DNA from 3 places in the Burkholderia aenigmatica genome. Region 2 is predicted to be linked to each of the others. Evidence: predicted binding sites of a transcription regulator. Region 2 holds the regulator's gene; each other region holds the start of a gene.
What was found. Region 2 encodes FliA, which starts transcription of late flagellar genes. Its sites were predicted from a motif close to CTAAAGTTTNNNNNNNNNNNGCCGNTA; they were not measured.
Positions count from the first base shown of each region.

Region 1: the regulator FliA is predicted to act here: its motif matches at 5,884-5,910, upstream of motA (flagellar motor stator protein MotA).
Region 3: the regulator FliA is predicted to act here: its motif matches at 6,337-6,363, upstream of flgM (flagellar biosynthesis anti-sigma factor FlgM).

Region 1 covers NZ_CP184469.1:2,659,399-2,669,373, forward strand. Annotated here, with positions in the region: gene ACN8ZM_RS28925 (NAD(P)/FAD-dependent oxidoreductase) at 1-410, opposite strand, end outside; gene ACN8ZM_RS28930 (cupin domain-containing protein) at 496-840, opposite strand; gene ACN8ZM_RS28935 (helix-turn-helix transcriptional regulator) at 1,038-1,922, shown strand; gene speB (agmatinase) at 2,090-3,040, shown strand; gene ACN8ZM_RS28945 (aldehyde dehydrogenase family protein) at 3,063-4,544, shown strand; gene ACN8ZM_RS28950 (patatin-like phospholipase family protein) at 4,676-5,560, opposite strand; gene motA (flagellar motor stator protein MotA) at 6,083-6,952, shown strand; gene motB (flagellar motor protein MotB) at 6,963-7,910, shown strand; gene ACN8ZM_RS28965 (hypothetical protein) at 8,149-8,676, shown strand; gene ACN8ZM_RS28970 (DUF2325 domain-containing protein) at 8,797-9,975, shown strand, end outside.
Region 2 covers NZ_CP184468.1:226,641-236,615, forward strand. Annotated here, with positions in the region: gene ACN8ZM_RS01020 (DUF3443 family protein) at 1-432, shown strand, start outside; gene ACN8ZM_RS01025 (VOC family protein) at 599-1,111, shown strand; gene ACN8ZM_RS01030 (hypothetical protein) at 1,128-1,394, opposite strand; gene flhB (flagellar biosynthesis protein FlhB) at 1,637-2,833, shown strand; gene flhA (flagellar biosynthesis protein FlhA) at 2,913-5,012, shown strand; gene flhF (flagellar biosynthesis protein FlhF) at 5,009-6,793, shown strand; gene ACN8ZM_RS01050 (AAA family ATPase) at 6,786-7,604, shown strand; gene ACN8ZM_RS01055 (RNA polymerase sigma factor FliA) at 7,627-8,361, shown strand; S-adenosyl-L-homocysteine riboswitch at 8,469-8,583, shown strand; gene ahcY (adenosylhomocysteinase) at 8,616-9,975, shown strand, end outside.
Region 3 covers NZ_CP184468.1:3,466,016-3,475,990, reverse strand. Annotated here, with positions in the region: gene ACN8ZM_RS16280 (complex I NDUFA9 subunit family protein) at 1-338, shown strand, start outside; gene ACN8ZM_RS16275 (glutathione S-transferase family protein) at 405-1,052, shown strand; gene ACN8ZM_RS16270 (multifunctional CCA addition/repair protein) at 1,049-2,290, shown strand; gene ACN8ZM_RS16265 (helix-turn-helix domain-containing protein) at 2,337-3,140, opposite strand; gene ACN8ZM_RS16260 (M24 family metallopeptidase) at 3,567-5,417, shown strand; gene ACN8ZM_RS16255 (flagella synthesis protein FlgN) at 5,467-5,907, opposite strand; gene flgM (flagellar biosynthesis anti-sigma factor FlgM) at 5,978-6,307, opposite strand; gene flgA (flagellar basal body P-ring formation chaperone FlgA) at 6,426-7,646, opposite strand; gene ACN8ZM_RS16240 (flagellar basal body rod protein FlgB) at 7,851-8,339, shown strand; gene flgC (flagellar basal body rod protein FlgC) at 8,380-8,805, shown strand; gene ACN8ZM_RS16230 (flagellar hook assembly protein FlgD) at 8,859-9,620, shown strand; gene flgE (flagellar hook protein FlgE) at 9,654-9,975, shown strand, end outside.

The DNA of each region.
Region 1 (9,975 bases), on a different replicon from region 2:
TCGAGGTTGTGATGGCCGAAGGCCTCGAGCTGCGCGATGTCGTTCGGGAACACGCGCACCGCGTTCGGCAGCCCGTGCATCACCGACGTCGAGATGATCCCGCCCGCGCGGCCCGACGCGCCGTGCGCCACCTTGCCGGCCTCGATCAGCACCACGTTCAGGTGCGGCATCTGTTCCTTCGCCTGCACGGCCGCCCACAGCCCCGTGAAGCCACCGCCGACGATCAGCAGATCGGCCGTCACGTCGCCGACGAGCTCCGGCTCGGTCGCAGGCGCCGCCGGGTTGTCGAGCCAGTACGGGAACAGCTTCGTATTCGCGAGCGCCGCCTCGACGCCCAGTGCGACCGGCGCGCCACGCATTGCGTGCGCCTGCACCGGCGCAGTCTCTCTTGCTTTGACTTCCATTTCCATGATCCCAGCCATCACACGCGAAAAACGAAACCACCGCCGGGTGCGCGTCACACGGACGACGACACCACGGCGGCGGCTTCGGACATCACGACTTCTCGAGCAGCACGTAGAACTTCTTCGCGTCCTCGATCGTCTCCCAGCGGCCCGCGAAGCCGGCCGGCAGCAGGTAGCCCTGGCCCGGCGTGAATTCCTTGCGGTTGCCTTCGACGTCGGTCAGTGCGATCCGGCCCTCGACGAGCCACACCGCCTCGTCGGCCGCGGTTTCCGGAAACTCCACCGAGCCGACCTTCCCTTCCCACCAGCCGATGAGGTAGTTGCCGCTCTTGCCTTCCGCCGCGCGCCAGTCGCTTTCGTCCATTCCGAAGTCGAGCTTCGTGAATTCGCCGATGCCTGCGCCGAGCGGCAGGATGTCCTTGATCAGTTTGGTCATCTGAATCTTTCGTCTCTTGATTGAAAAAGCAGAGACAAAGTTACTCATTTACACTGCCCCGGTATGCCCCCCTCCAGGGGGGACAAGCGGTGTTTTCCGGGGCAAACGGGTCGGCAGGACAACCGACGGTGTTTCCCCTAATGACGTTTTCCGTTGCAACCGCTAAAATCGCGCCCGCCTTTCACCCGGGGAACCGCATGCTGCTCAACGTGAACCCCTTCCACCGCGACAACGACCGTTTCAACGTGTCGTTCAAGGCGCTGGGCGAGCTGATCGAGACGGTCGGCACGCCGCACTTCGTGCCGCGCCTCACGCAACTGCTCAATGACGTGGTGCCGCTCGACGTCGCGCATGTCGAACGTTCGCGCGTCGACGGCTCGATGCCCACAGGCTATCGATGCGAATGGATCGGCAGCAGTGGCATCGATACCGAATCCACCGAAATCTCCGACGTGATGACGCTCTACTACGAGCGCTTTCTCGACAGCGACCCGCTGTTCGCGGGGCTGCGCGGCAAGACCGGCACGATGCTGGTGGTTCGCGACATCGCCGCGATCCCGCCCGGCGAATTCCGGCAGCGGCTGTTCGACGACGTGCATATCGGGCACGAATGCGTGCTCGCACGCGGCACCCGCTATGCGCAGCATTCGATCGCGCTGGAGCGCGGCCGCGACCGGCCGCCGTTCACGCTCGCCGAGATGAACCGCTTTCGCAGCATCAGCGACATGCTGTTCCCGCTGCTCGAACTGCATGCGTCGACCACGGCCGCACGGCGCGTCGCACACCCGACGCCCGAGGTCCATCCGCTCGCGCAGTTCGATACGCGAATCGCGGCCGACGGCGTGAAGCTGTCGAAACGCGAATACGAAACCTGCAAGCACCTGCTCTCCGGCAAGACCGTGCCCGAAACGGCCGAGATCCTCGGCGTGCGCGTCGCGTCGGCCGAGTCGTACGTGAAGCGCGCGTTCGCAAAGCTCGGCGTGCGCACGAAGCGCGAGCTCGCCGCGTGGGGTTCGGCCACCACCGCGTTCCCTTCCACCGGCTCGCACGACGGCACCGCGCCGCCCGCCATCCCGCGCTGAACCGCCCGGCCGCACCCGCGCGGCCGCGTTCGGTTGCGCCGCGTCGATGCGGCGGCGCCACTTGCATCGAGAGCCGTCGATGTAAACGTTGCGACTTCAAAATCTTCGCGCGGACGTTCTCCTCTACCATCGGCCGATCGCTTTACCTCAGAAAAAGGAGACGGCCCATGCCCCGCGAACTGAATCAACCGATGGGCGGCAACGAAATGCCGCGCTTTGGCGGCATCGCCACGATGATGCGGCTGCCGCAAGCCGCAACGACCGACGGCCTCGACGTGTGCTTCGTCGGCGTGCCGCTCGATCTCGGCACGTCGAACCGCTCGGGCTCGCGCTTCGGCCCGCGCCAGATCCGCACCGAATCCGTGCTGCTGCGCCCGTACAACATGGCCACGCGCGCGGCGCCGTTCGATTCGCTGCAGGTGGCCGACATCGGCGACGTCGCGACCAATCCGTACGACCTGAAGGACTCGGTGCGCCGCATTGAAGAGGCGTACGACGAGATCGTCGCGAACGGCTGCCGGCCGATCACGCTCGGCGGTGATCACACGATCGCGTGGCCGATCCTGCGCGCGCTGCACAAGAAGTACGGCAAGGTCGCCGTCGTGCACGTCGACGCGCACGCGGACGTGAACGACACGATGTTCGGCGAGAAGATCGCGCACGGCACGCCGTTCCGCCGCGCGGTGGAAGACGGGCTGCTGCAATGCGACAAGGTCACACAGATCGGCCTGCGCGGCACCGGCTACCACGCGGACGATTTCGACTGGTGCCGCCAGCAGGGCTTCACCGTCGTGCAAGCGGAAGAATGCTGGAACAAGTCGCTCGCGCCGCTGATGGCGCAGGTGCGTGAACGCGTCGGCGACACGCCCGTCTATCTGAGCTTCGACATCGACGGCCTCGATCCGTCGTTCGCGCCCGGCACCGGCACACCGGAAATCGGCGGCCTCACCGTGCAACAGGGCCTCGAGATCGTGCGCGGGATGAAGGGCCTGAACATCGTCGGCGCGGACCTCGTCGAAGTCGCGCCGCCGTACGATCCGACCGGCACCACCGCGCTCACGGGCGCGAACCTCGCGTTCGAGATGCTCTGCGTGATGCCGGGCGTCGCCTACCGCTAACCCGACCGACAGGATGACCCTCATGTCCACCGCCGAGCTTTCCCGATCCACCGCCACGTTCGTGCTGCCCGCGGCGCACATCGCCGGCCAGCCCGTGCGCGCGCAGGCCGACGCGCCCGGCGCGCCGATCTTCGACGCGTCGACGGGGGCTGCGATCGGCTGGCAGGAATTCGCGACGGCCGCGCACGTCGACGCCGCGGTGCGCGCCGCGCGCGACGCGTTCGCTGGCTGGCGCGATACGCCGCCCGCCGAACGCGGCCGGATGCTCGCGACGATCGCCGAGCGCGTCGAAGCGTCGCGCGATCGCCTTGCCGCGCTGCAGATGCAGGTGAGCGGCAAGCCGCCGTTCGAGGCCGACGCCGATGTCGGCGACGTCGCCGCGACGTTCGCGTACTACGCGACGCTGTGCGAAGACCCGGCGCTGTTCGCGGCCGAGCCGGTCGCGCTGCCGAGCGATGCCGTCACGGCCGAGCGTTTCTACGACTCCGTCGGCGTCGCGGCGCTCGTCATGCCGTGGAACTTCCCGATGGTCACGACCGCGTGGAAGCTCGCGCCCGCGCTCGCGGCCGGCTGCGCGGTCGTGCTGAAGCCGTCCGAACTCACGTCGCCGACCGAACACGCACTGCTCGAGATCGTCGCCGAAGCCGGCGTGCCGGCCGGCGTCGTCAACGTCGTGAACGGCGGCGCCGAGGTCGGTGCGGCGCTGACCGCGCATCCGCTGATCGACAAGATCTCGTTTACCGGCAGCACGGCGGCCGGCCGCAAGGTCATGCAGGCCGCCGCCGTCGACATGAAGCGCGTGACGCTCGAACTCGGCGGCAAGTCGTCGCTGATCGTGCGCGACGACGCCGATCTCGACGTCGCGGTGTCGCTCGCCGTCGCGGGCGCCTTCACGAACGCGGGCCAGATGTGCTCGGCCACCGCGCGCATCCTCGTGCACGACAGCGTGTACCGCAGCTTCATGGCCGCGTTCGAGACCGCCGTGCGCGCGCTCGTCGTCGCGCCGCCCGCGGCGGAACAGGTCGCGATGGGGCCGCTGATCTCGGCCGCGCAGCGTACGCGCGTCGAAGCGATGCTCCAGCACGGCATCGATGCGGGCGCACGCGTCGCCTTCAGCGGCCGCGTGACGGATGCCGGCGGCGACGGCTTCTTCATGGCGCCCGTCGTGATCGCCGAACCGGCCGCCGACAACCCGCTGTGGACCGATGAAGTGTTCGGCCCCGTCGCGTGCGTGAAATCGTTCCGTACCGACGACGAAGCGATCGCGCTCGCGAACGACACGCGCTACGGGCTCGTCGCAACCGTCGTGACGCGCGATGCGGCCATCGCCAAGCAATTCCAGCAGCGCGTGCGCGCGGGGCTCGTATGGATCAACGCGCCGCAGCTCATCTACCCGCACGTGTGCTGGGGCGGCTTCGGGCTCAGCGGCATCGGCCGCGAACTCGGCGTTGCAGGTCTGCGTAGCTACCAGGAATTGCGCCACGCGATGCGCGCGATCGACTGACCAGGGCGGCCGTTCAGGCCGTTGGCGGCACCGTGTCACGTGCACGGTGCCGTTTTTTTTGCCGATTGCCGGGGAGAGACCCGGCAGCCGGCGTTCGTCAGCCATGCGTTTGCACGGCGCGTGCGCAACCGTCAATGCGACCGCGCCGCGGCATGATCGTGCTCGCGCAGCTCGCCGGGAATCGCACACTCCGCGAGCCCGCCCGCGTCGATCCATGCGCGCGTGCGTTCCGCGGCCTTGTCGATCAGCTGCGCGCACTGCGAGTAATCGTATGACGAGACGTCGAGCGGACAGAGCGGCGGCACGACATGGATGTGCGCGTGTGCCGCGTACAGCGCCAGATCGCGCACCAGTTGCCGCGCGATCACGAGCGTCAGCGCGTGCGTCGCATGCGCGATCGGGCTGCGCGGCGGGACCCGCAACGCGCAGGCGAACCCGGCCGGCAGCACGACGATCCGCTTGACGCCAAGCGCAATCGCAACGGAGATCGGCGTATTGTTCGCGACGCCGCCGTCGACGAGTTCCACGCCGCCGATGCTGACCGACGGAAACACGCCGGGAATTGCCGTGCTGGCCTGCACGGCATCCACGACCGAGCCGGCGGACAGCACGACTTCGCGGCCATTCAGCACGTCGGTCGCGACGATGTGGAGCGGCAGCGCGGCCTGCTCGATCCGCCGGTACGGCAGATTCTTTTCCAGCAGCAGACGCAGCGCATCGGCGTCGACCAGATGCGGCCGGTTGCGCAGCAGCATCGCGATGATGCTGCGCAACGAGAACGGCATGACGTCCTGGCGGCGGATCCTGCACCACAGCGCGGCGAGCATCGCGACACCGTCCGCGTCCGGCCGGCCGGCGAAATAGGCGGCATTGATCGCGCCCGCCGACGCGCCGACGACGCAATCGGGCCGTTCGCCGCTCGCGACCAGCTCGCGCAGCATGCCGACCTCGATCGCGCCGAGACTGCCGCCGCCGGCGAACACGAAGGCGGTCGAGGGAGTGGGATCGGACGTCACGGTGCGCCCTCCTGCAGTTGGCTGCGACAGTGCTTTCGCCATGATGGATCGTGCGGCGCCCCGGATGTCCTGCTGAAAACCCTGCCGGCACGCGGATCCAGCCGCGGACGACGATGCGCGCTGCGCGCCCCGGCATCCCGGCATCCCGGCGTGAGCGTCTTTTGGGGAGGGTGACGTCATTGGCGACCCTCTTTCCGGGTCGCATTCATACGGAAATTCTCGCGACGGAAACGCATTATTTGACCTCGATCAAGAAAGCCGCACACATCGGCACGCGCAAACGTATGCAACGCATGCGACGCCCTTGATACGTGGAATCACGGGTTCAGTTGTCCGGACGATCGCCGTTATTGCATCAACACCCGCCGATTGGCGTCGTTTTGCAGCGCATCGGGACGATGGCCCGGTTCGCATCCGACACGCAGCGACCCGAGGCCATCGCGGGCACGGAGCGGGACAGCCAGGCGCCCCGCTCGCTTTTGAACAACGGATACAGCAGCGCAAGTCGCGGATGAGGGAATCATGTTTGTAGCCATCGGGTGGATCGTCGTGATCGGGTCGGTGATCGGCAGTTTTGTCGGCGTAGGCGGCCATGTGCCGGCCTTGTTGCAACCGTTCGAGCTGCTATGCATTTTCGGCGCGGCGCTGGGTGCGTTCGTCGTCAGCAATCCGGTCACGACGCTGAAGAAGACGATCAAGAGCCTGCCGACCTGTTTCAAGGGCGGCGGCTATACGAAGCAGCAATACGTCGAACTGATCGCCCTGTTGTACGAGCTGCTGCAGAAGGCCCGCAAGGACGGCATGATGGCGCTCGAGGCCGACGTCGACGCGCCCGAGCAAAGCCCGCTGTTCCAGAAGTATTCGCATGTGCTCGGCGACCATCACCTGCTCGACTTCATCGTCGATTACTTGCGGATGATGTCGGGCGGCAACGTGAACGTGCTGGAGATGCAGGACCTGATGGATGAAGAGCTGCATACGCACCATGCGGAGGCGTCGGTCGCGGCCAACGCGATCCAGAAGATGGCGGACGGCCTGCCGGCGTTCGGCATCGTCGCCGCGGTGATGGGCGTCGTGCATACGATGGGCTCGGTCGGCGCGCCGCCCGCCGTGCTCGGCAAGATGATCGCCGGCGCGCTCGTCGGCACCTTCCTTGGCATCCTGCTCGCGTATGGCTTCGTCGGCCCGCTCGCGGATCTGCTCCATGCGAAAGGCCGCGCGGCGGCCAAGCCGTTCCAGTGCGTGAAGGCCGTGCTGCTCGCGTCGATGAGCGGCTACGCACCGGCGGTGGCAGTGGAATTCGGCCGCAAGGTGCTGTTCACGGCCGATCGCCCGAGCTTCAAGGAGCTCGACGAGGCCGTCCGCGCGACGAAGTCGCCCAAGGCAGCGTAACGGAGGCGCCATGGCCGACAGTCGCTCCAATCCGTCGAAACAGGCCCCGCTCGTCGTCGTGCGCCGCAGGAAAGGCGAAGACCACGACGCCCACCATGGCGGTGCATGGAAAATCGCCTACGCCGATTTCGTCACGGCGATGATGGCGTTCTTCCTGCTGATGTGGCTGCTCGGCTCGGTCTCGAAGTACGACAAGCAGGGGATCGAGGATTACTTCAACACGCCGCTGTCGACGCTCCTGTCCGGCGGGCAGGACGCGCAGGCACCGCGTCCGAGCGTCGTGCAAGGAGGCGGCCGCGACCTGTCGGATCCCGCACCGGCGATCGACTCGAAAACGCAACCGGTGCCAGCCAGCGCGCCTGCGGCACTCGCCGGCATCGTCGACACGCACAAGCTCGAACGCCTGAAGGCGAAGCTGACCGCGGCGATTGCACAAAGCCCGTCGTTGCGCGCGTACCAGGACCAGATCCGGATCGCGATCACCAACGAGGGCTTGCGCATCGAGATCGTCGATTCGCTCAAGCGCCCGATGTTCGCGTCGGGCAGTTCGCAACCCGAAGGCTATGCCACCGCGATTCTCACCCAGATCGGTACGGCACTCGACGATGTCGAAAACCGCGTGTCGATTGCCGGGCACACCGACTCGACGCCGTATCCCGACGGCCCCACGGGCTATTCGAACTGGGAGCTCTCCAGCGATCGTGCGAACGCCGCGCGGCGCGCGCTGGTCGCGGGCGGGTTGCGGGAAGACAAGCTGCTGCAGGTGCGCGGGCTCGCGGATGTCCTGCCACTCGACAAGAATGTGGCGGACGAGCCGACCAATCGCCGGATCAGCATCCTCGTGATGAACAATACCGCCGAGCAGGGGTTCTTTCGGGACGGCGGCCGGACGACGATGGACGAAACGGCCGGCGCCCGGGCCGCCGTGCTGCCGGCGGCGCTCACGCGGCAGCATTAGGCGTACGCGCGTTCACGCACGCGGGCCGGATGTGCGCGGCCACCGTGCATATCCTCGTGCCCGACGGCGCGTACCTCCGCTTCACGGCCGCGTTCGGAACGGCCGTGAGCAACATCGACTGACCAGTCGGCCGTTCAGGCCGTTGACGGCACCGTGTCTCATCGACGGTGCCGTCTTTTTCTGCGCACTCGATATATTCCGTAGAATATATCGATACCTGCATTTCCGGAGACTCACCATGCCCCGCACGCCGACGGATCGCGCCCCGCAGCGCACCGCACGGGAACAGCCGCTCGCGCGCAAGATCCGCGCGCTCAGGCCGCTGTCGAGCGACGCGCGCGCGCAGCAGGTCACGGATGTCGTCGACGCGTTCCGGCGCCTGCGCGGCAGCGTCGTGCGCTTCATCCTGATGTTCTCGGCCGCGCATGCTGACGACGCGCTGTCCGCCCTGGGCTTTCGTGACCTGTTGTCGACGCTCGAAGACCATGCTCGCACCGCCCGCTTCACGCGTCTGTCCGAACTCGAACGGGCGATCGGCCACGCGCGCCGCCTCGAACGCACGCGCGACGACGTGTTCTCCGATTCGTTCAGCAACGACCCGGCCGCGATGCGCGACGCGGTCGCCGCGCTGGAGCGTGTCGACCTGCTGTTCGTCGGGCTGTGCGTCGAGTACGTGATGGCGCGTCATGCGCAGGCATCGCTCCCCGTTTCGTCCGAGGCCCCGTCCGCACTATCGCTCACCGACCATTCAAGCGCGCTCTGCTGACCGCGCGACGCGGCCTTGCTCCGTGATTTCCCCGGAATTTCGTGCGTTATATTCCGTGGTATATTTCGCGAATCTTTCGCGCATCCGTCTCCGGCCCGACCACGCCGGACAGAGGTCAACATGCACGCTCCGCCCTTTCGCCTTGCCCGCACGGCGGATCTCTCGTCGCCCGGCGGTAACCTGCCCGCGGCAACCGGCACGCGGGTCGACGCATGCTGTGCGCCGTCACGCGCGCAACTGACCGAGCTGAAGCGCCGCGCGCGCCTGTCCGAGCTCGATGCGAACCTGCACTGCTCGATCATCGGCACCTGCCTGACCACCCACGAACTGCGCAGGCTCGTACCGAAGTTCACCGACCTCGACCGTCAGCACGCGACCGATCTCGACATCCATCACGCAGCCGTCGAGCTCGCGATCGGCGGCACCGCTGGCGCCAAGGCCTTGCACAAGGCGCTCGACGAACGCTACGCCGGCGCGATCCGCGCATTCGACAGCGCGAAGGACGCGGACGAACTCCTCGCGCGCTGGAAGGAAGCGCTGAAGAGCGGCGACATTCCGCCCGCGTACTGGGCGCTGATGACGCATCCGCGCACGACGATGGGCGTGCGCCAGGCCGCGTTCGGCGACCTGCACATGCTGTCGCACCTGGTCGGCGCGGCCAATCGCGCCGATATCCGGCGGCTGGTCGCGCTCGAGGAAGAGAATGCGGCGCTGCACGCGAAGCTCGAACGGCAGCAGGTGCGCCTGCACGACATGAGCACGCAGCGCGACGCGGCACTGCAGGAACGGGATGCCCTCGCCGCACGCCAGCACGCGCAGCCGCTGGCGGCCGAAAGCGTACTGCGCGACGAAGTACACGAACTGCGCGAAGCGCTGGCCGCACGCGACGAACGGCTCGCGCTGCACACGAGCCGCCGCGAGGCGGCCGAGCAGCGGATCGCCGCGGAACAGGCGAGCGCCCGCGCGATGCGCGCGCGGCTCGACGACCTGATGGCGATGGTGAAGACGCTGCGCGCCGAAGCGAGCGCGATCGAACAGGCGGTGCAGGCGTCGGCGGACGACCCGGCCGAACGCGCGGCCGATCCGCTGTCGATCCTTCAGGGCACGCGTCTGGTGTACGTCGGCGGGCGCCCCGGCTCGAACCGGGCGATCAAGCGGATCGTCGAAACGGCGGGCGGCGACATGACGCTGCACGACGGCGGCATCGAGGATCGCAAGGGCCTGCTGGCCGCGGCGCTACCGGGCGCGCAGATGGTCGTGTTCCCGGTCGACTGTATCGACCACGATTCGATGAACCTG
Region 2 (9,975 bases):
ACGTTCGGCCTGCCCGACCTGACCGGGAAGACCGTGATGACGTCGACCACGACGGGCGACGTCAGCGCGACGTTCCTCGGGCGCAACGTGACCGCGTTCTTCGACACGGGTTCGAACGCGTATTTCTTCAACGATGCGGGGCAGACGGCCTGCTCGAAGAATACGCAGTTCTACTGCCCGGCATCGCCGCCGGCCAGCTACTCGGCGACGCTGAGCGGCCAGAACGGCGTGGGCGCCACCGTGGCGATGTCCGTCGCGAACGCGGATGCGCTGTTCTCGAACTCGTCGACGTTCGCGTTCAACGACATCGCGGGCCCGTTCGGTTCGTCCAGCTGGCTCGACATCGGCATGCCGTACTTCTACAACCGGACGATCTACTTCGGGATGGACAAGACGGCGAGCGGCGGTGCGCAGCCTTTCGTCGCGTTCTGACGCGGCACGGCCGGACACCGAAGAAGGGGGCGAGCGATCGCCCCCTTTTTTTATCCAGCGGCCGTGCGCGGCACGACGGGTCGGACCGGATCGCCATCGCGCGCGGGTCCAGCGCCTACGATGTAATACCGGCACTCGTCCGGCACGATATCGAGGAGGCAGCGCCATGAACCCGCGCATACAACGCATCACGTCGTTCCTGTGGTTCGACCGCGACGCCGAGGCGGCCGCCGGTTTCTACGTGTCGGTGTTCGACAACGCGCGCATCGTGCACGTCGCGCGCTACGGCAAGGCCGGCGCACACGTATCCGGCAGCGCGGAGGGCGCGGTGATGACCGTCGTGTTCGAACTCGACGGGCTGGCGTTCGTCGCGCTGAATGGCGGCCCGGTGTTCCAGATCACGCCGGCCGTGTCGTTCGTCGTCAACTGCCGGGACCAGGCCGAAATCGACCGCTACTGGGCGCGCCTGTCCGAAGGCGGCGACGAGCGCGCGCAGCAGTGCGGCTGGCTGCGCGACCGGTTCGGCGTGTCGTGGCAGGTCGTGCCGGTGCAGATGGCCGAACTGATGATGGGCGATCCGGCGCGCGCGGAGCGCGTGATGGCGCAGGTGATGACGATGAAGAAGCTCGATCTCGGCGCGCTGCAGCGAGCCGCGGCGGGCCAGGGCGCGGGCCCGTGACCGGCGCGAACGGGCGCTAGACCGGTGGCCGGCCGTTGCGCATCGCGCGCGTATGGTCGAGGAAGCGGTGGCCGGGCCCGTACGCGGTGCTGTCGATCCGGACGGCATCGGCCGGCGCGGCCGGGTGCCCGGCGCCATCGACCGACACCGATTCGATCTCGACGACCGGCACGCACCAGGCCGCGCGGGTGCGTTCCGCCGGTTCGCCGCGCGCGTCGGCGCAGCGGAACACGAAGCTGGCGGGGAAATCCTGCGCGCGCAGGGTTGCGTCGACCCGTTCCACGCATGGTGCAGGGCGATCGTGCCGGGGTGCGGCGCGTCAGGCGCTTGCGCACCGGCCGGCACGTTTTTCCGCCGCGCCACACACCGTTCCGTCCCCCTGTCGAGCCCCGTTCGCACCGGCTCGACCGATTCTTCGAAATACCCCCCTTTCCCGGCTTTGCTCGACCGATCGGCGTTTGACGCCTCCATGAATAATCGGTGTCACTGGAAAGCGGCATTCCGCCGTACCCGACTGGAGGCCACGTGGCAGACGAGAGCGATCTCGACAAGACCGAAGCCGCCACTCCCAGGCGCCGCGAGAAGGCGCGCGAGGAGGGGCAGGTCGCGCGTTCGCGCGAGCTGGCTTCGTTCGCGCTGCTCGCGGCCGGGTTCTACGGCGCGTGGCTGCTCGCGGGCCCGTCGGGCGGGCATCTGCAGGCGATGCTGCGCGGCGCGTTCACGTTCGATCGTGCGACCGCGTTCGACACGAACCGGATGCTGTCGGCGGCCGGCAGCGCGAGCCTCGAAGGCTTCGCCGCGCTGCTGCCGCTCCTCGCGCTCACCGGCCTTGCCGCGCTGCTCGCGCCGATGGCGCTCGGCGGCTGGCTGATTTCGCAAAAGACGTTCGAGCTGAAATTCGACCGGCTGAACCCGATTTCGGGCCTCGGCCGGATCTTCTCGATTCAGGGGCCGATCCAGCTCGGGATGTCGCTCGCGAAGACGCTGGTCGTCGGCGGGATCGGCGGCATCGCGATCTGGCGCAGCAAGGACGAGCTGCTCGCCCTCGCGACCCAGCCGCTGGGCGTGGCGCTGCCCGATGCGCTGCACCTGGTCGCCGTGTGCTGCGGCACGACGGTCGCCGGGATGCTGGTGGTCGCCGCGCTCGATGTGCCTTACCAACTCTGGCAGTACAACAAGAAGTTGCGCATGACGAAGGAAGAAGTGAAGCGCGAGCATCGCGAGAACGAAGGCGATCCGCACGTGAAGGGGCGGATCCGCCAGCAGCAGCGCGCGATCGCGCGCCGCCGGATGATGGCGGCCGTGCCGAAGGCCGACGTGGTCGTCACGAACCCGACGCACTTCGCCGTCGCGCTGCAATACACGGACGGCGAGATGCGCGCGCCGAAGGTCGTCGCGAAGGGCGTGAACCTCGTCGCCGCGCGCATCCGCGAACTCGCGGCCGAACACAACGTGCCGCTGCTCGAAGCGCCGCCGCTCGCGCGTGCGCTGTATCACAACGTCGAACTCGAGCGCGAGATTCCCGGCTCGCTGTACTCGGCCGTTGCCGAAGTGCTCGCGTGGGTCTACCAGCTCAAGCGCTTCCGTTCGGAAGGCGGTGCGTTCCCGGCGGTGCCGGTCGATCTGGACGTGCCGGCCGACCTCGACAAGGGTACGTCGGTGTCCGCCGACGACGAGCGCGACGAGCAGGAAGACAGCCTCGGTAAGGCAGGTACTGCATGATCAGCCCCCACGCTCACATTCGTTCGCTGCCCCCCGAGGGGGCGGCTGCCTCCCTTGGGGCGGCCCGGCGGGAGGCAGCATGAGCACCCCGACCGGCCTGTTCGCGAAGCGCCCGAACCTGCTCGCGGGGACCAACCTGCGCGCGCTCGCGGGCCCGATCCTCATCTGCATGATCTTGGGGATGATGATCCTGCCGCTGCCGCCGATGCTGCTGGATCTGCTGTTCACGTTCAACATCGCGCTGTCCGTGATGGTGCTGCTCGTCAGCATGTACACGATGAAGCCGCTCGACTTCGCGGCGTTCCCGAGCGTGCTGCTGTTCTCGACGCTGCTGCGCCTGTCGCTGAACGTCGCGTCGACCCGCGTCGTGCTGCTCGAAGGCCACACGGGGCCCGACGCGGCCGGCCAGGTGATCGAGGCGTTCGGCCACTTCCTCGTGGGCGGCAACTTCGCGGTCGGTATCGTCGTGTTCGTGATCCTGATGATCATCAACTTCATGGTGATCACGAAGGGCGCGGGACGGATCGCCGAAGTGTCCGCGCGCTTCACGCTCGACGCGATGCCCGGCAAGCAGATGGCGATCGACGCCGACCTGAACGCGGGCCTCATCAACGAAGAGCAGGCACGCAAGCGCCGCCAGGCCGTGTCGCAGGAAGCCGAGTTCTACGGGTCGATGGACGGCGCGTCGAAGTTCGTGCGCGGCGACGCGATCGCCGGCCTGATCATCATGGCGATCAACGTGATCGGCGGGCTGATCGTCGGGATGGTCCAGCACGACATGACGTTCGCCGCGGCCGGCACGAACTACACGCTGCTGACGATCGGCGACGGCCTCGTCGCGCAGATCCCGTCGCTCGTGATCTCGACCGCGGCCGGCGTGATCGTGTCGCGCGTCGCGACCGACGAGGACATCGGCACGCAGATCACCGGCCAGCTGTTCACGAACCCGCGCGTGCTGACCATCACGGGCGCGATCATCGTGCTGATGGGGCTGATCCCCGGCATGCCGCACTTCGCGTTCCTCGCGCTCGGCGGCGGCGCAATCTGGCTGGCCCGCACGCAGACCAAGCGCGCGGCGGCCCGCAAGGCGGCCGGCGACGTGACCGACATCGCGCCGCCCGCCGTGCTGCCGTCGGACAGCCACGAGGCGACCTGGGACGACGTGCAGCTGATCGATCCGCTCGGGCTGGAAGTCGGCTACCGGCTGATTCCGCTCGTCGACAAGAACAGCGACGGCGAGCTGCTCAAGCGCATCAAGAGCATCCGCAAGAAATTCGCGCAGGAAATCGGCTTCCTGCCGCCGGTGATCCATATTCGCGACAACCTCGAACTGCGGCCGAACGCGTACCGGATCGCGCTGAAAGGCGTCGAGATCGGCGTCGGCGAAGTGTTCCCGGGCCAGTGGCTCGCGATCAACCCCGGCCAGGTGACGGCCGCGCTGCCGGGCGCCGTCACGCAGGATCCCGCGTTCGGGCTGCCGGCCGTGTGGATCGACGTCGCGATGCGCGAACAGGCGCAGGTGTACGGCTACACGGTGGTCGACGCGAGCACGGTCGTCGCGACGCACCTGAACCATCTGGTCGTCCAGCACGCGGCCGAGCTGCTCGGCCGCCAGGAAGTGCAGGCGCTCGTCGAGCGCACCGGCAAGGACGCGCCGTCGCTCGTCGAGGACCTCGTGCCGAAGACGATCTCGCTGACGACGCTGCAGAAAGTGCTGCAGAACCTGCTCGAGGAAGGCGTGCCGATCCGCGACATGCGCACGATCCTCGAGGCCGTGTCCGAACACGCAGGCCGCGGCGACGCGTTCGAGATCACGGCCGCGGTGCGGCTCGCGCTCGGCCGCGCGATCACGCAGCAGTGGTATCCGGGCGCGGGCGAGATGCAGGTGATGGGCCTCGATTCGAATCTCGAGCGCGTGCTGTCGCAGGCGCTCGCCACCGGCGCGAACCCGGGCCTCGAGCCCGGCCTCGCGCACAACCTTCTGACCGGCACGCAACAGGCGATGCTGCGTCAACAGAATCTCGGGCTGCCGCCCGTGCTGCTCGTGCAGCACGCGCTGCGCGCGATGCTCGCGCGCTTCCTGCGCCGCAGCCTGCCGCAATTGAAAGTGCTGTCGTATGCCGAAGTGCCGGACACACGCACGATCAAAGTCGTTAACGTCATCGGGGGTTCCGCTTGAACATTCGCAAATTCACCGGCGCAACGAGCCGCGACGCCCTTCGTCTCGTGCGCGAGGCACTCGGCGCCGACGCGGTCGTGCTGTCGAACCGCACGCTCGATGACGGCAGCGTCGAAATCGTGGCACTCGCCGATTCGGACCTGGCCGCGGTGACGCCGCCGGCCGCGGCGCGGCCGCGCCTTGCCACCTCGCGCGCGCTGGAATCCGTGCCGGCCGCCGCGGTGCCGGGCATCGTGTCGCGCCCGGGCGCGGCGCTGGCCCGCCCGGCCGTCAATCCGTATGCAGCGGGCGAAGGCGGGCTGCCGGACGTGTTCTCGTCGGTGTTCGGCGCCAGCGCCGATGCGGACGAGGCGGCAGCCGCACAAGCTTCGGCGATCGATGTGGACGTGTCGGGTGGCGACCCGCAGGCCGGTACGCCGGCGGCGGCCACACCGTCTTCCGCCGCCCCCGTTTCCAGCGCGCCGGCCGCGGCTTCCGAACCCGCGCCGTGGCTGGTCGAGCACGCGAAGCGCCTGACGCAGCAGCGCGACGCGCTGATGGCGCGTGCGCAGGCGACGCCCGCCGCGCCGCAAGCGAGCGCGCCTGCCCCGCAGGCCGCCGCGAGCGCGACGCCGCCTGAATGGGCACGCGACATCGTGCGCGACGCCGAACGCCGGATGCCGGCCCCCGCCCCCCGCGCGCCCGATACGAACACGAGCGCGGCGCATGCCGCGAAGGCGGCCGAGCGCACGCGCCTGTCCGCCGACGCGGCCGCCGTGGTGGCCGATGCGGTGAAGTCGCGCATCGAGCGGATCGTCAACGATACGGTGATGCAGGAGCTCGGCGAACTGCGCGGGATGATGGAAGAGCAGTTCGACAGCCTGATGTGGCACGACCGCCAGCGTCGCAGCGCCGTGCATGGCGCGCTGACGAAGCACCTGTTCGCGGCTGGTTTCTCCGCGCAGCTCGTGCGGATGCTGGTCGACAACCTGCCGGCCGGCGACGACGCGCAGACCTTCGAACAGGCCGCCGAATGGGCGCAGTCGGTGCTCGCGGCGAACCTGCCGGTGCTCGACAGCGAGGACGCGCTGATGGAGCGCGGCGGCGTGTTTGCGCTGATGGGGCCGACGGGCGTCGGCAAGACCACCACCACCGCGAAGCTGGCCGCGCGCTGCGTGATGCGCTTCGGCGCGAGCAAGGTCGCGCTGCTGACCACCGACAGCTACCGGATCGGCGGCCACGAGCAGCTGCGCATCTTCGGCAAGATCCTCGGCGTGCCGGTGCACGCGGTGAAGGATGCCGGCGACCTCGCGCTCGCGCTGTCCGAGCTGCGCAACAAGCACATCGTGCTGATCGACACGATCGGCATGAGCCAGCGCGACCGCGCGGTTTCCGACCAGATCGCGATGCTGCACGGCGCGAACGCCCCGGTGCAGCGCCTGCTGCTGCTCAACGCGACGAGCCATGGCGACACGCTCAACGAAGTCGTGCAGGCGTACCGCAGCGCGGGCGAGCATCCGGACCTGGCCGGCTGCATCCTGACGAAGCTCGACGAGGCGACCCACCTCGGCGGCGTGCTCGACACCGTGATCCGCTACAAGCTGCCGGTCCACTACGTGTCGACCGGCCAGAAGGTGCCGGAGAACCTGTACGTCGCATCGACCCGCTTCCTGCTGAAGAGCGCGTTCTGCGTACCGCGCGACGGCTCGCCCTTCGTGCCGCAAGACGAGGACATGCCGACGCTGCTTTCCGCATTGACCGCACGTTCCACCGCCGAGCTGCACGAGGTGCGATTTGGATAAACGAATCATCGATCAGGCCGAAGGGCTGCGGCGCCTGCTGGCCGGGCGCGCGTCGCGCATCGTCGCGGTGACGGGCGGGCCGGCGGGGGTCGGCTGCACGTCCACCGTCGTGAACCTGGCGGCGGCGCTCGCGTCGCTCGGCAAGGACGTGCTCGTCGTCGACGAGCGCGCCGACGTGCAATCGGCCAGCGCGACGCTGGCGGGCGCGTGGCTGCGCGACGGCGAGCGCACGCGGGTGGCGGCCGGCTTCGGCCTGTGCGCCGCCGCGCGGCTCGCGCGCACCGGCTATACCGACGCGCAGCTCAGCGATTTCATCGACGGCCCGGCCGACATCGTCCTCGTCGACGCGCAGCTCGGCGCTGACGGCGCGTTCTCGGCGCTGGCGCGCGAAGCGCACGACGTGCTGGTCGTCACGCGGGTCGCCGCGCAGGCGATCACCGAGGCGTACGCGTGCATGAAGCGGCTGCATTTCGCGCATGCGTTCGCGCAGTTCCGCGTGCTGACCAATCACGTCGGCAGCCATGCGGACGCGAAGGTCGCGTTCGACAACCTCGCGGGCGTCGCGAGCCGCTACCTGACCGTGTCGATCGCCGACGCGGGCTGCGTGAGCGCCGATCCGCTCGTCGAGCATGCGCGCGAACTGACGCGGGCCGTGGTCGATGCGTTCCCGTCGTCGGCTGCCGCGCGCGACTACCGGCAGATTGCCGCCGACCTGCTGTACTGGCCGATGCGCCCGCGTTCGGGTGCGGGCCGCGCCGTGCACGCGGGCGGCAAGCCGTCGTATGAGGCGGGCGCGGCACACGCCGCGTGAGCGCCACCGGAAGGAGAGAGCCATGATGTACAACGCTCAAGGAAAGATGTCCCAGGCCGACGTGCTCGCGCAATATGCGCCGCTCGTGCGACGCCTCGGGCTGCAGCTCGTCGCGAAGATGCCGGCGAGCGTCGACCTCGACGACCTGATCCAGGCCGGCATGATCGGCCTGATGGACGCGGCCGGCCGCTACAAGGAAGACCAGGGCGCGCAGTTCGAGACCTACGCGACCCAGCGCATCCGCGGCGCGATGCTCGACGAGCTGCGCAGCAACGACTGGCTGCCGCGCAGCCTGCGCAAGACGTCGCGCGAGGTCGAGCACGCGGTGCACCAGGTCGAGCAGCATCTCGGCCGCTCGGCGAGCGAGACCGAGATCGCGCAGCACCTGAACATGCCGCTCGACGAATACCAGGGGATGCTGCAGGACCTGCACGGCAGCCAGCTGATCTATTACGAGGATTTCGACCGCGCGGCCGACGACGAGCCGTTCCTCGACCGCTACCGCGTCGATCACGCCGATCCGCTGTCGGCGCTGCTCGACGAACACCTGCGCGAAGCGCTCGTCGAGGCGATCGAGCGGCTGCCGGAGCGCGAGAAGCTGCTGATGTCGCTGTACTACGAACGGGGTCTGAATCTGCGCGAGATCGGCGCGGTGCTCGAAGTGAGCGAATCGCGCGTGTGCCAGCTGCACAGCCAGGCCGTCGCGCGCCTGCGCGCGCGGCTGCGCGAACAGGCGTGGGTCGGCGCGGAGTCCTGACCCTTTCCTGACGGCCGCGCGCGCCGACGCCGCGCGCTTGGGCCGGGTGAGTGCCGTGTGTGCGGCGCTTGCGCATTCCGCGCGCCGATTTGCTACAATCCCCTCCGTTTTCCGAGGAGCGTTGCGACGGGCCATTCCGGCTCGCCAGGCTCGGAAGGCTTCACCAAGCAGCCGTGCGGCGCATGCGCGCCGGCTCCGCTTCCTGAACGGCGCTCACGTCACCAATCTAGAAACTTTTTAGAAAGGAGGGCGTGATGAACGCCATTATCGATTCCAAAGCTTCCAACGATTACGTCGTCGCCGACATGGCGCTGGCCGGCTGGGGCCGCAAGGAACTGAACATTGCCGAGACCGAAATGCCGGGCCTCGTGCAGATCCGCGACGAATACAAGGCGCAGCAGCCGCTGAAGGGCGCGCGCATTGCCGGTTCGCTGCACATGACGATCCAGACGGGCGTGCTGATCGAGACGCTGAAGGCGCTCGGCGCGGACGTCCGCTGGGCCTCGTGCAACATCTTCTCGACGCAGGACCACGCAGCGGCCGCGATCGTCGAATCCGGCACGCCGGTGTTCGCGTTCAAGGGCGAGTCGCTCGACGAATACTGGGAGTTCTCGCACCGCATCTTCGAATGGCCGAACGGCGAATTCGCGAACATGATCCTGGACGACGGCGGCGATGCAACGCTGCTGCTGATCCTCGGCGCGAAGGCCGAGAAGGACCGTTCGGTGATCGCGAAGCCGACCAACGAGGAAGAAGTCGCGCTGTACAAGTCGATCGCGACGCACCTCGACGCGGACCCGACCTGGTACTCGACGCGCCTCGCGCACATCAAGGGCGTGACCGAAGAAACCACGACCGGCGTGCACCGCCTGTACCAGATGGAAAAGGACGGCCGCCTGCCGTTCCCGGCGTTCAACGTGAACGATTCGGTCACGAAGTCGAAGTTCGACAACCTGTACGGCTGCCGTGAATCGCTGGTCGACGGTATCAAGCGCGCGACCGACGTGATGATCGCGGGCAAGGTCGCGGTCGTCGCGGGCTACGGCGACGTGGGCAAGGGCTGCGCGCAATCGCTGCGCGGCCTCGGCGCTACCGTGTGGGTCACCGAAATCGACCCGATCTGCGCGCTGCAGGCGGCGATGGAAGGCTACCGCGTCGTGACGATGGAATACGCGGCCGACAAGGCCGACATCTTCGTGACGGCGACCGGCAACTTCCACGTGATCGGCCACGATCACATGAAGGCGATGCGCCACAACGCGATCGTCTGCAACATCGGTCACTTCGACTCGGAAATCGACGTCGCGTCGACCCGCCAGTACCAGTGGGAAAACATCAAGCCGCAGGTCGACCACATCATCTTCCCGGACGGCAAGCGCGTGATCCTGCTGGCGGAAGGCCGCCTCGTGAACCTCGGCTGCGCGACCGGTCACCCGTCGTTCGTGATGTCGAACTCGTTCGCGAACCAGACGCTCGCGCAGATCGAGCTGTTCGTGCGCGGCGCCGAGTACGAGAACAAGGTGTACGTGCTGCCGAAGCACCTCGATGAAAAGGTCGCGCGCCTGCACCTCGCGCGCATCGGCGCGAACCTGTCCGTGCTGTCGGACGAACAGG
Region 3 (9,975 bases), 410 kb from region 2:
TGGGCGCACACGGCAAGACCTACGAACTCGGCGGCCCGACCGTCTACACGCTCGAGCAGCTGGTGCGCTATTGCGGCACGCTGGTCGGCCGGCAGGCACGCATCGTGCGGCTGCCCGACGCGCTCGCGCGGCTGCAGGCGCGCGTGTTCGAATGGCTGCCCGGCGAGCCCGTGCTCACGCGCGACAATCTTGCGACGATGTCGGTGCCGAACGTGCTGTCGGGGCCGCTCGCGCCGGAACTCGGGATCTCGCCCGCGAGTCTCGAAAGCATCGCGCCCGCGTATCTCGGCCATGCCGCGCAGCGCTCCCGGTTCGACTGGTTCCGTTCGCGCCGCTAGCGCTCGCGCGGGTTGCCGTCGTCCGGCCCCTTTCCTTTCCCCTTTTGCGTCTTCCGGAACCCCGTCATGAAACTCGTCATTGGAGACAAGAACTACTCGTCGTGGTCGATGCGTCCGTGGCTGCTGCTCGCGCATTTCGGCATCCCGTTCGACGAGATCGCGATCGAGCTGCGCCACGATGACACGGCCGCGCGCATCCTCGAGTATTCGCCGTCCGGCAAGGTGCCGTGCCTGGTCGACGACCACGGCGTCGCGATCTGGGATTCGCTCGCGATCGCCGAAACGCTCGCCGAACGCTATCCGCAGTTCCCGATGTGGCCGGCCGATCCGCTCGAGCGCGTGCATGCGCGCTGCGTCGCGGCCGAGATGCATTCGGGCTTCGGCGCGCTGCGCACGCAAATGGGCATGAACGTGCGCGCGTCGATGCCGGGGCGCGGCGCGACCCCCGAGGCGCTCGCCGATGTCGCGCGCATCGATGCGCTGTGGAGCGAGTGTCTCGAGGCGTCGGGCGGGCCGTTCCTGTTCGGCGAATTCGGGATCGCCGATGCGATGTATGCGCCCGTCGTGATGCGCTTCAACACGTACGCGCCGGGTCTGTCGCCGGAAGCGGCCGGCTATGCGGCCCGTGTGACGGCGCTGCCGGCCGTCCAGCGGTGGATCGACGCCGCGCGCCGCGAAACGAACGTGATCGCCGAATACGAGCCCCGGCCATGAACATCTACGCAGTAGGCGGCGCCATCCGCGACGCATTGCTCGGCGTGCCCGTGCAGGACCGCGACTACGTGGTGGTGGGCGCGACCCCCGAGCAGATGGCCGCGCAGGGCTTCCGGCCGGTCGGCAAGGATTTCCCGGTATTCCTGCATCCGCGGACGCAGGAGGAATACGCGCTCGCGCGCACCGAGCGCAAGACGGCGGCCGGCTATCACGGCTTCCAGTTCCACTACGCGCCGGACGTGACGCTCGACGAGGATCTCGCGCGGCGCGACCTGACGATCAATGCGATGGCGCGCGAGGTGAATCCGGAGGGCGAGCTGGTCGGGCCCGTGATCGATCCGTTCGACGGGCAGGCCGACCTGCGCGCGCGCGTGTTCCGGCATGTGAGCGACGCGTTCGTCGAGGATCCGGTGCGGATCCTGCGCATCGCGCGCTTCGCCGCGCGGTTCGCGGATTTCACGGTCGCGGATGAAACGCTCGCGCTGATGCGGCGGATGGTCGACGCGGGCGAAGTCGACGCGCTCGTGCCCGAACGCGTGTGGCAGGAAATCGCGCGCGGGCTGATGGAGGCGAAGCCGTCGCGGATGTTCGCGGTGCTGCGCGACTGCGGCGCGCTCGCGCGCATCCTGCCCGAAGTCGATGCGCTGTGGGGCGTGCCGCAGCGCGCCGACTACCACCCGGAGGTCGACACGGGCGTGCACGTGATGATGGTCGTCGACTATGCGGCGAAGCAGGGCTATTCGCTGCCGGTGCGCTTCGCGGCGCTCACGCACGATCTCGGCAAGGCGACGACGCCGGCCGACGTGCTGCCGCGCCACGTCGGCCACGAGGGGCGCAGCGTCGACCTGCTCAAGCCGTTGTGCGAGCGGCTGCGCGTGCCGAACGAATGCCGCGATCTCGCGCTCGTGGTCGCACGCGAGCACGGCAACCTGCATCGCGTGATGGAGATGGGCGCGGCGGCATTGGTACGGCTCTTCGAGCGCAGCGACGCGCTGCGCAAGCCGGCGCGTTTCGCCGAGATGCTGCAGGCGTGCGAATCGGATGCGCGCGGGCGGCTCGGGCTCGAAGCCCAGCCGTATCCGCAGGCCGAGCGGCTGCGCGTCGCGCTCGCGGCCGCGCGCAGCGTCGATGCCGGCGCGATCGCGCGCGGCATCGGCAACGATACGGAGAAGATCAAGGAAGCCGTGCATCGCGCACGGATCGAGGCCGTCGCGCAGGCGCTCGAGATCGGCGAATAGGGGCGACGGGAAGGGCGCGCATCGCGCGCCTCCCGCCCGACAACCGTTACGACTTCTTCTTGCGCGCCGGCTTGGCGGCCGCGGGGCGTTTGCCGGCGGAGGCGCGCGGCTTGGTCGTACCCTTCTTTTCTTTTCCTGCTGCGCTGGCGGGGCGTGCCGCGCCAGCGTCACGATCGCGCTCCGCCCGCTTGGGCGCCGGCCCGCGGCGGCTCGCGCGCGGCTCGGCCGGTGTCGCACGCGCGACGGGCGCCGGTTTCCCGAGGTCCATCGTCGCGGACACGAACCCGGCGCCACGGTCGTCGAACAGCGGCAGCGTGCCGACCGCGATCACCTCGGCCGGCCCGTCGCCCACGTTGGCGACCCGGTGCCGCTTGCGCGCGTCGAAGTGCAGCGAGTCGCCGGGCGACAGCGGGTAATCCTTCTTGCCGACCGTGTAGCAGATCCGGCCGGCCAGCACGTACACGAATTCGTCGCCGCCGTGCGCGACCCATTCCGAGCGGTAGCCTTCCATCATCTGCACCTTGAGCGCATTGATCTGGCTGCCGTCGAACGTGGTGGACAGGCGTTCGTACCACTGCGACTTGGCGTCGAGCGCGTACGGCTTGCGGCGGCCCTCGTGAGAATCGGGCTGGGCCTGGCGCGGCTGGTCGATCAGCGCGCTGAGCGGCACGCCGAGCGCCTTCGCGACGTTGACGAGCGACGACAGCGAGATGCCCGTGAGGTGGCGCTCGACCTGGGACAGGAACCCGACCGACAGCTTCGCTTCGGTCGCGACTTCCAGCAGTGTCTTCTTCGCTTCCCGGCGCAGGCGGCGAATGCGCTGGCCGATAAGCATGAGGTCTGAATCCATGAATCTCTTTCGTGGCAACGAGTCGGGAGGCGGGCGGACGGGCGGTGCAGTCGCCGAACAGGGAATTCCGCGCATCGCACGAAGCACGGCCGTCGGGGCGGCGATGCCGGCGAATTGTACCGCGCGGTGTCGCCGGGTGAATTGACGTTGTGCCGGGATGCGCAGGCGCCACGCCGATTTTAGCCCTACGAAAATTTTAGCTTGACCTCAATTTCGGCGTGCTCTAGATTCTGCTGCGCGTATCAAACAAAGTTAAGTGGGACGAAATTTTTTCAAGGGCCTGCCGCCGGAACGGAACGGTGGCCCGGCGCCATGCGGGGTCGAGCGCCGACCGTGCAGCGACGCCGTGCCGTGTCAGGCCTGCCTCGGGCTTGCTCCCCGCCGCGTCACCGCCGGCCGCCGACAACAACGCATAACGGGCTTCCGATGATCGATCGACTGAAATACAGCTTCTCCGGCCTTCCCCCGTACGACGCATCCGTCGCCGATACTCAGGCAGGCCTGTCACGCCTGCTCGACGCCACGCGGCTCGACGCGGTGCTGGTCACGTCGCAGGACGAATACGTGACCGAGTACCTGCCGCGCAGCAACAACCCGCGCTACGCGCTGTCGGGTTTCGACGGCTCGGCGGGCTGCGGGATCTTCCTGAGCGCGGCGACCGCGCAGGCGCTCGATCTGCCCCCGTTCGTGCTGTTCGTCGACGGCCGTTATCACCTGCAGGCCGAGCAGCAGTGCGATCCGGCGCGCGTGCGCATCGAGAAGCTCGGGATGAACGTGACGATCTGGCAGGCGATGGCCGACTGGCTGGTCGCGCACGGGAGCCGGCTCGCGCGGGTCGGCTACGACGCGCTGCGGATCAGCGTCGCGCAGCGCGATCGCCTGTTCGAACAGACGCAGGCGGTGTCGCTCGACTGGACGAGCCTCGCCGAGCGCGAGATCGATCGCGCGATCGCACTGCCGGGCTGGGTCGTCGAGCGGCCGATCTTCGAGGTGCCGGAATCGATGACCGGCCTGAGCGTCGCGCAGAACCTCGACGCACTGAACCGCCAGCTCGCCGCGCATACCGGCGCACCGGACGGCAAGACCGCGTTCTTCACGTGCGCGTCGGACGATCTCGCGTATCTGCTGAACAGCCGTGGCTATCACATCCCGAATGCGTCGTCGCACCTCGGCTTCCTGTTCGCGGTCGGCGGGCAGGTGGCGTTGTTCCTGCCGGAAGGCTGCGACCGCTGCGAGGTCGCGCTCGAGTCGTATCCGGCGCTGCAGGTGATCCGGCGCGATGTCGCGGCGCTCGAGCGCTTTCTGGCTCAGTTCGCGGTCGAGCATGTGTGCTACGGCTTCGAATCGGTGAACTGCGCGCTCGTCGACGCGGTGAAGCGGGTGTGGCCGCAGGCGCGGCATGCCGACTTCAACCCGGTCGAAGCGATGCGGGCCGGCAAGACGCCGGCGGTGCTCGACCGGTTCCGCGACGCGTTCGCGCGCAGCTCCGCGGCGATCGCCGAGACGATGCGCTGGGCGAAGGCCGGCGAGCCGGGCGCACGCCATACCGAATACGACCTGGCGCGCGCGATCAACGACGCATACGGCGCGCGTTCGGCGGTGGCGCTGACGTTTCCGTCGATCGCGGCAAACGGCGCGAACAGCGCGTTCGCGCACTACACGGCGGCGAGCGCCGACGTCGAGCTGACGGAAGGCGAACTCGTGCTGCTCGACAGCGGCGCCTATTACGAAGCCGGCTTCGCGACGGACTGCACGCGCGTGGTGCTGCGCCGGACCCGCCCGGATACGGTCGCGCAGCCGTGGCAGCGCGAGATCTACACGGTCGCGCTGAAGGCGTGCATCAAGGGGCTCGTCACGCGCTTCCCGAGCACGGCAAAGGGCGGCGACGTCGATGCGCTCGTGCGGCAGGTGTGCCGCGACCACGGCCACGATTTCGGCCACGGCACCGGGCACGGCGTCGGGATTCACGTGCACGAGGGCGGCGTGCGGTTCGCGCCGGGGGCGAAGTACGGGCTCGTGCCGAATGCGGTGATTTCGGTCGAACCGGGCATCTACGTGCAGGGCAAGGGCGGCGTGCGGATCGAGAACATCGTGATCATCCGCCAGGACGACGCGCAGCCGGATACCGTGACGTTCGAGAACATCGTGACGGTCGGCTACGACTGGGACCTGATCGATCTCGACCTGCTGGACGACGGCGAGCGCGCGTACCTGCGCGACTACGAGCGGCTGTGCGTGGAGCGCGGCACGCAGGTCACCGCGTGTCCGCTGTTGTAACGAGGAAGCAGGCAGGGGCGCGGCCGCCGGGCGGTCGCGCGGCGCGATGTCAGCGCGTGAGTGCCGACACGCGCCCGTCGGGGCCGTAGACGCCGGCCGGCGCGGGGGCCGAGCGCAGCACCGCGAGCGCACGCTCGTTGTAGTCCATCCGGATCCGGATCAGCATCCCGTTGTTCGCATTGGCCTGGCGCGCGCGTTCGGCGGACTGCTGCAGCAACTGCCAGCGGCCGGCGAGGCGGGCATCGCGTTCGGCGGCCTGGTCCATCCCCTTCTTGCCGGACGGAAAGCCGAGCGCGGAAAGCTGCGTATCGCGCGTGCGTTCGAGCTGCGCGAGCCGGTCGATCAGCGCGCTTTTCTTTTCGACGATCCCGGGCAGCATCTCGAGCGGCTCGGCCGTCGTCAGTGCCTTTTCCTCGTAGACGAGCAGGGACGCGAACGCCTCGACCGTCGCGTGTTCGTCGTTGACCGTGGCCAGCAGCTCTTCTCTCATCGCGTCATGCTCGTCGCGCCGGCGCGGGTGAGCGCCGGCAAACCGGGGGACCGGCCTCGCGAGGCCGGCTTCAGCTGCCCGGGCGCTGCTGCTGCAGCAGCTCGCGGGCGGTATTCAATACGCCGTCGGCGATCTTGTTCGCGTCGATCTTCAGCGTGCCGTTGTTCAGCGCGTCCTTGATCGACTGGACCAGGCCCGTGTCGATATCGCCGTTGCCGGACGCGGATACCGAACGCAGCTGGCCGGACAGACCCGACAGGTTCACGGTCGTGTCGCCGCCGGTCGATCCTGCGTCGGCCGCCTGCGCGGACGAGGACGAGGCCGTGCCGGATGGCGCACGGGTCGCGCCGTTGCCGGTCGGCGCCACGGGGCTCGGGTTCGGAGTGGAATCGATCTTCACGATGGGTTTCCTGTTCGGTTTGACCCAGATAACGGCCGGGTCGGCCCGAACTTTAGCATCGCGAGCCCGAAATGCTCCGAATAAACAATTCTTTACATTCTTTCCGCTAGATCCGTCCCTACAGCGGAATTTCCACGGTGCCGGCGTCCTTGACGATCGCCGTGACGATCTGGCCCGCCGCCATCCGCACCCGTACCGACTGGCCCGGCGCCGCGTTCGCCAGCGCGCTGCCCTCGGCCGAAATCGTGAAACCGGGCCCGGCCGCGACGACCCGCACCGTCTGGCCGGCCGACACCGACGCCGCGCTCTTCAGCAGATCCTGCCGCAGCGGCAGCCCGGCCGAGATGCGCGCGAGCGCGGTCGCGCCGATCGCCTGCGCCGGATCGGTGATCACCGCGAGCGGCAGCACCGTCAGGTCGCCGTCGCGGGCGACCAGGTCGGCCGCGGAGAGCGGCTCGCCGGGCGCGATCTGGCGCGCGGCGACGTAATAGGTGGCCTGCACGGCGACTTTCGCCTGCAGGTAGACGGTCCACGGCCGCTCGCCCGCGCAGCGCACGCCGACCGTCGTGCGGCCCCACAGGCGCGCGCCGGTCGGCAGGAACGGCTCGAGCGTCGTGCACGCGGCGAGCCCGCGCGGAAACGCGGTCGTGACCGTCACGGTGGTCTTGCCGGGCAGGCCGGCGATCTGTTGCTGCAGGAACGCGAGGGCCGCGCGCCGGATCGACTCGGGATCCTGCTGGCCGGGCGGCGTCACGGGCTGGGCCGGGTTGGCTGAAACCGGGGTTGCGCGCGGCGCCGGCGCGGCCGACGCGGCGCGGGCCGCCGCCATGCGCGCGGCGATGGCCGGCTGCTGGGGCGGCCGTACGGGATTCGACGCGGGCTCGGCCGTGCCGGCGACGACCGTCGCGATCGCGTTCGGATCGGCCGCGCGCGGCGCGCCGTATCCGGCGTTCGCGCGGGCGGCTGCATAGACGGGGCGAGGCGCTGGGGCCGGCGCGGGAGCCGGCGGCGGGACGGTCGTCACGACCATCGTGCCGGCCGGTTGCGGCGCGTAGCCGGTGCCGGCCGCGGCGGCGCTTGTGCCGCTCGCCGTGCGACCCGCGTCCGGCGCCAGGCCCGAACCCGGCGCGATCGCCGCATTCCCGCCGAACTGCCCGCCGCTCGCCGCATTGGCATGCGCAAGCGCGGTTTCGGCCGTCTCGCCGCGCCCTGGAATCACGATCATCCCGTCGTCCGCGTGCGCGGCCGGGGCGGCGATCCACAGCGCCGCGGCGAGCGCAAACGCACGCCGGACGTGCGTGAGCCGCCCGTTCCTTCCGCGAAGTGCGCTGCCAGTCATCGCCGTATCCCCGATCCGTTGCTCCGCTTCGCATTCTAGGGAGCCGGGCCGTCGCGCAAACGATGAATAGAGGGGGCCTTTGCCGCGTTATTCGCCCGATTGCCGGTTGCGTCCGACGCCTACCATCGCTGTCATGGAAAAAAGCCTCTTGGGTCGCCATCCGGCGCGAGGGGCGTGCAGCGCTTCATACGGAGAGACGCACACATGCTGGACAAACTCGATGCGGAATTCGCGTTCGGCCGACAGGCGCTGGACGTGCGCGCCTATCGGCAGGAACTGCTGTCGTCGAACATCGCGAACTCCGACACGCCCGGCTACCAGGCCCGCGACGTCGATTTCGCGTCGACGCTCGCGCGCTCGCTGAAGCAGGCGGGCGGCGGCCTTGCGCCGAGCAACGCCGCGCAACTGCCGATGACGCAGCCGGCCGGCGTGACGAGCGGCATGTCGATGGTGTCGACGGCGGCGGGCCATATGGCCGGCACCGCGAAGCTGATCCCGACGGGCGGACCGTCGGACGACTACGGCCGCGCGCAGTACCGGATGCCGCTGCAGCCGTCGCTCGACGGCAACACGGTCGATCTCGACGTCGAGCGCGTGCAGTTCGCGAACAACGCGCTGCACTACCAGACCGGGATGACCGTGATGACCCAGCAGATCAAGGCGATGATCGCCGCGATCACGACGAACCAGTGACGGCGCGCACCGCCTCCGAATCCGAGCAAAAGGAGCTTCCATGCCCTCGTTGATGAACATCTTCGGCGTCGCCGGCTCGGCGCTGTCCGCGCAGTCGCAGCGCCTGAACGTCACCGCGTCGAACCTCGCGAACGCCGACAGCGCGACCGGCCCCGACGGCAAGCCGTACAAGGCCAAGCAGGTCGTGTTCGCGACCGACCCGATCGGCGGCGCGCGCACCGCGTCCGGCCAGGGCGTGGGCGGCGTGCGCGTGACGAAGGTGATGGACGACCCGTCGCCGATGAAGTCGACCTACGACCCGTCGAACCCGGCCGCCGACGCGAACGGCTACGTGCAGATGCCGAACGTCGATCCGGTGCAGGAGATGGTGAACATGATTTCGGCGTCGCGCTCGTACCAGGCCAACGTCGAGACGCTGAACACCGCGAAGACGCTGATGCTCAAGACGCTGACGATCGGCTCGTAAGCCGCGTCGACCGACCTTACAGATCCGACAGTTCCGACAGAAGGCCACCCAGGATGACTTCCTCCAGCACGACGATCGGCAGCAACGGCACGAACGTGTCGAACCTGCCGACCGACACGATGAACACCAACAACGTGTCGTCGACCAACGGCACGTCGGCGAGCGACCTGCAGGCGACGTTCCTGAAGCTGCTCGTCACGCAGCTGCAGAACCAGGATCCGACCAGCCCGGTCGACAGCTCGCAGATGACGTCGCAGCTCGCGCAGATCAACACGGTGAGCGGCATCGCGCAGCTGAACACGTCGCTCTCGTCGCTGTCGACGCAGCTCACGGCCGGCCAGCAGACGCAGGCCGCGCTGCTGATCGGCACCAACGTGCTCGCGCCGGGCAACGCGGTCGCGGTGAAGAGCGGCGCGGCATCGCCGTTCGGCGTGTCGCTGTCGAGCTCGGTGTCGAACCTGACGATCACCGTGAAGAACGCGGCGGGCACCGTGGTGAACACGATCAATGCGGGCGCGCAGTCGGCCGGCACCGTGCCGTTCAACTGGACCCCGACCGACTCGGCAGGCAATGCGCTGCCGGACGGCAAGTACACGGTCAGCGCGTCGTACACCGACGTCAACGGCACGCCGCAGCCGGCCACGACGCTCGCGGCATCGACGGTGCAGAGCGTGATCAAGCAGGCGGACGGCACGGCGGGGCTCGTGCTGTCGAACGGCACGACGGTGGGGCTGACCCAGGTCGCGTCGATCTTCCCGAACACCACGTCGTCCGCGTCGGCTTCGTCCTCGTCCGGCGGCACCACCTCCAACTGATACTGATCGAGCAATCTCGAAACGGAGACCGAAATGGGTTATCAACAGGGTCTGAGCGGCCTCTCGGGTGCATCGAACGCGCTCGACGTGATCGGCAACAACATCGCGAACGCGAATACGGTCGGCTTCAAGTCGAGCACCGCGCAGTTCTCCGACATGTACGCGAACTCGGTCGCGACGTCGGTCAACTCGCAGATCGGCATCGGCACGTCGCTGAACTCGGTGGAGCAGCAGTTCGGCCAGGGCACGATCAACACGACGAACTCGTCGCTCGACGTCGCGATCAACGGCAACGGCTTCTTCCAGATGTCGAACAACGGCGTGAAGACGTACTCGCGCGACGGCACGTTCCAGC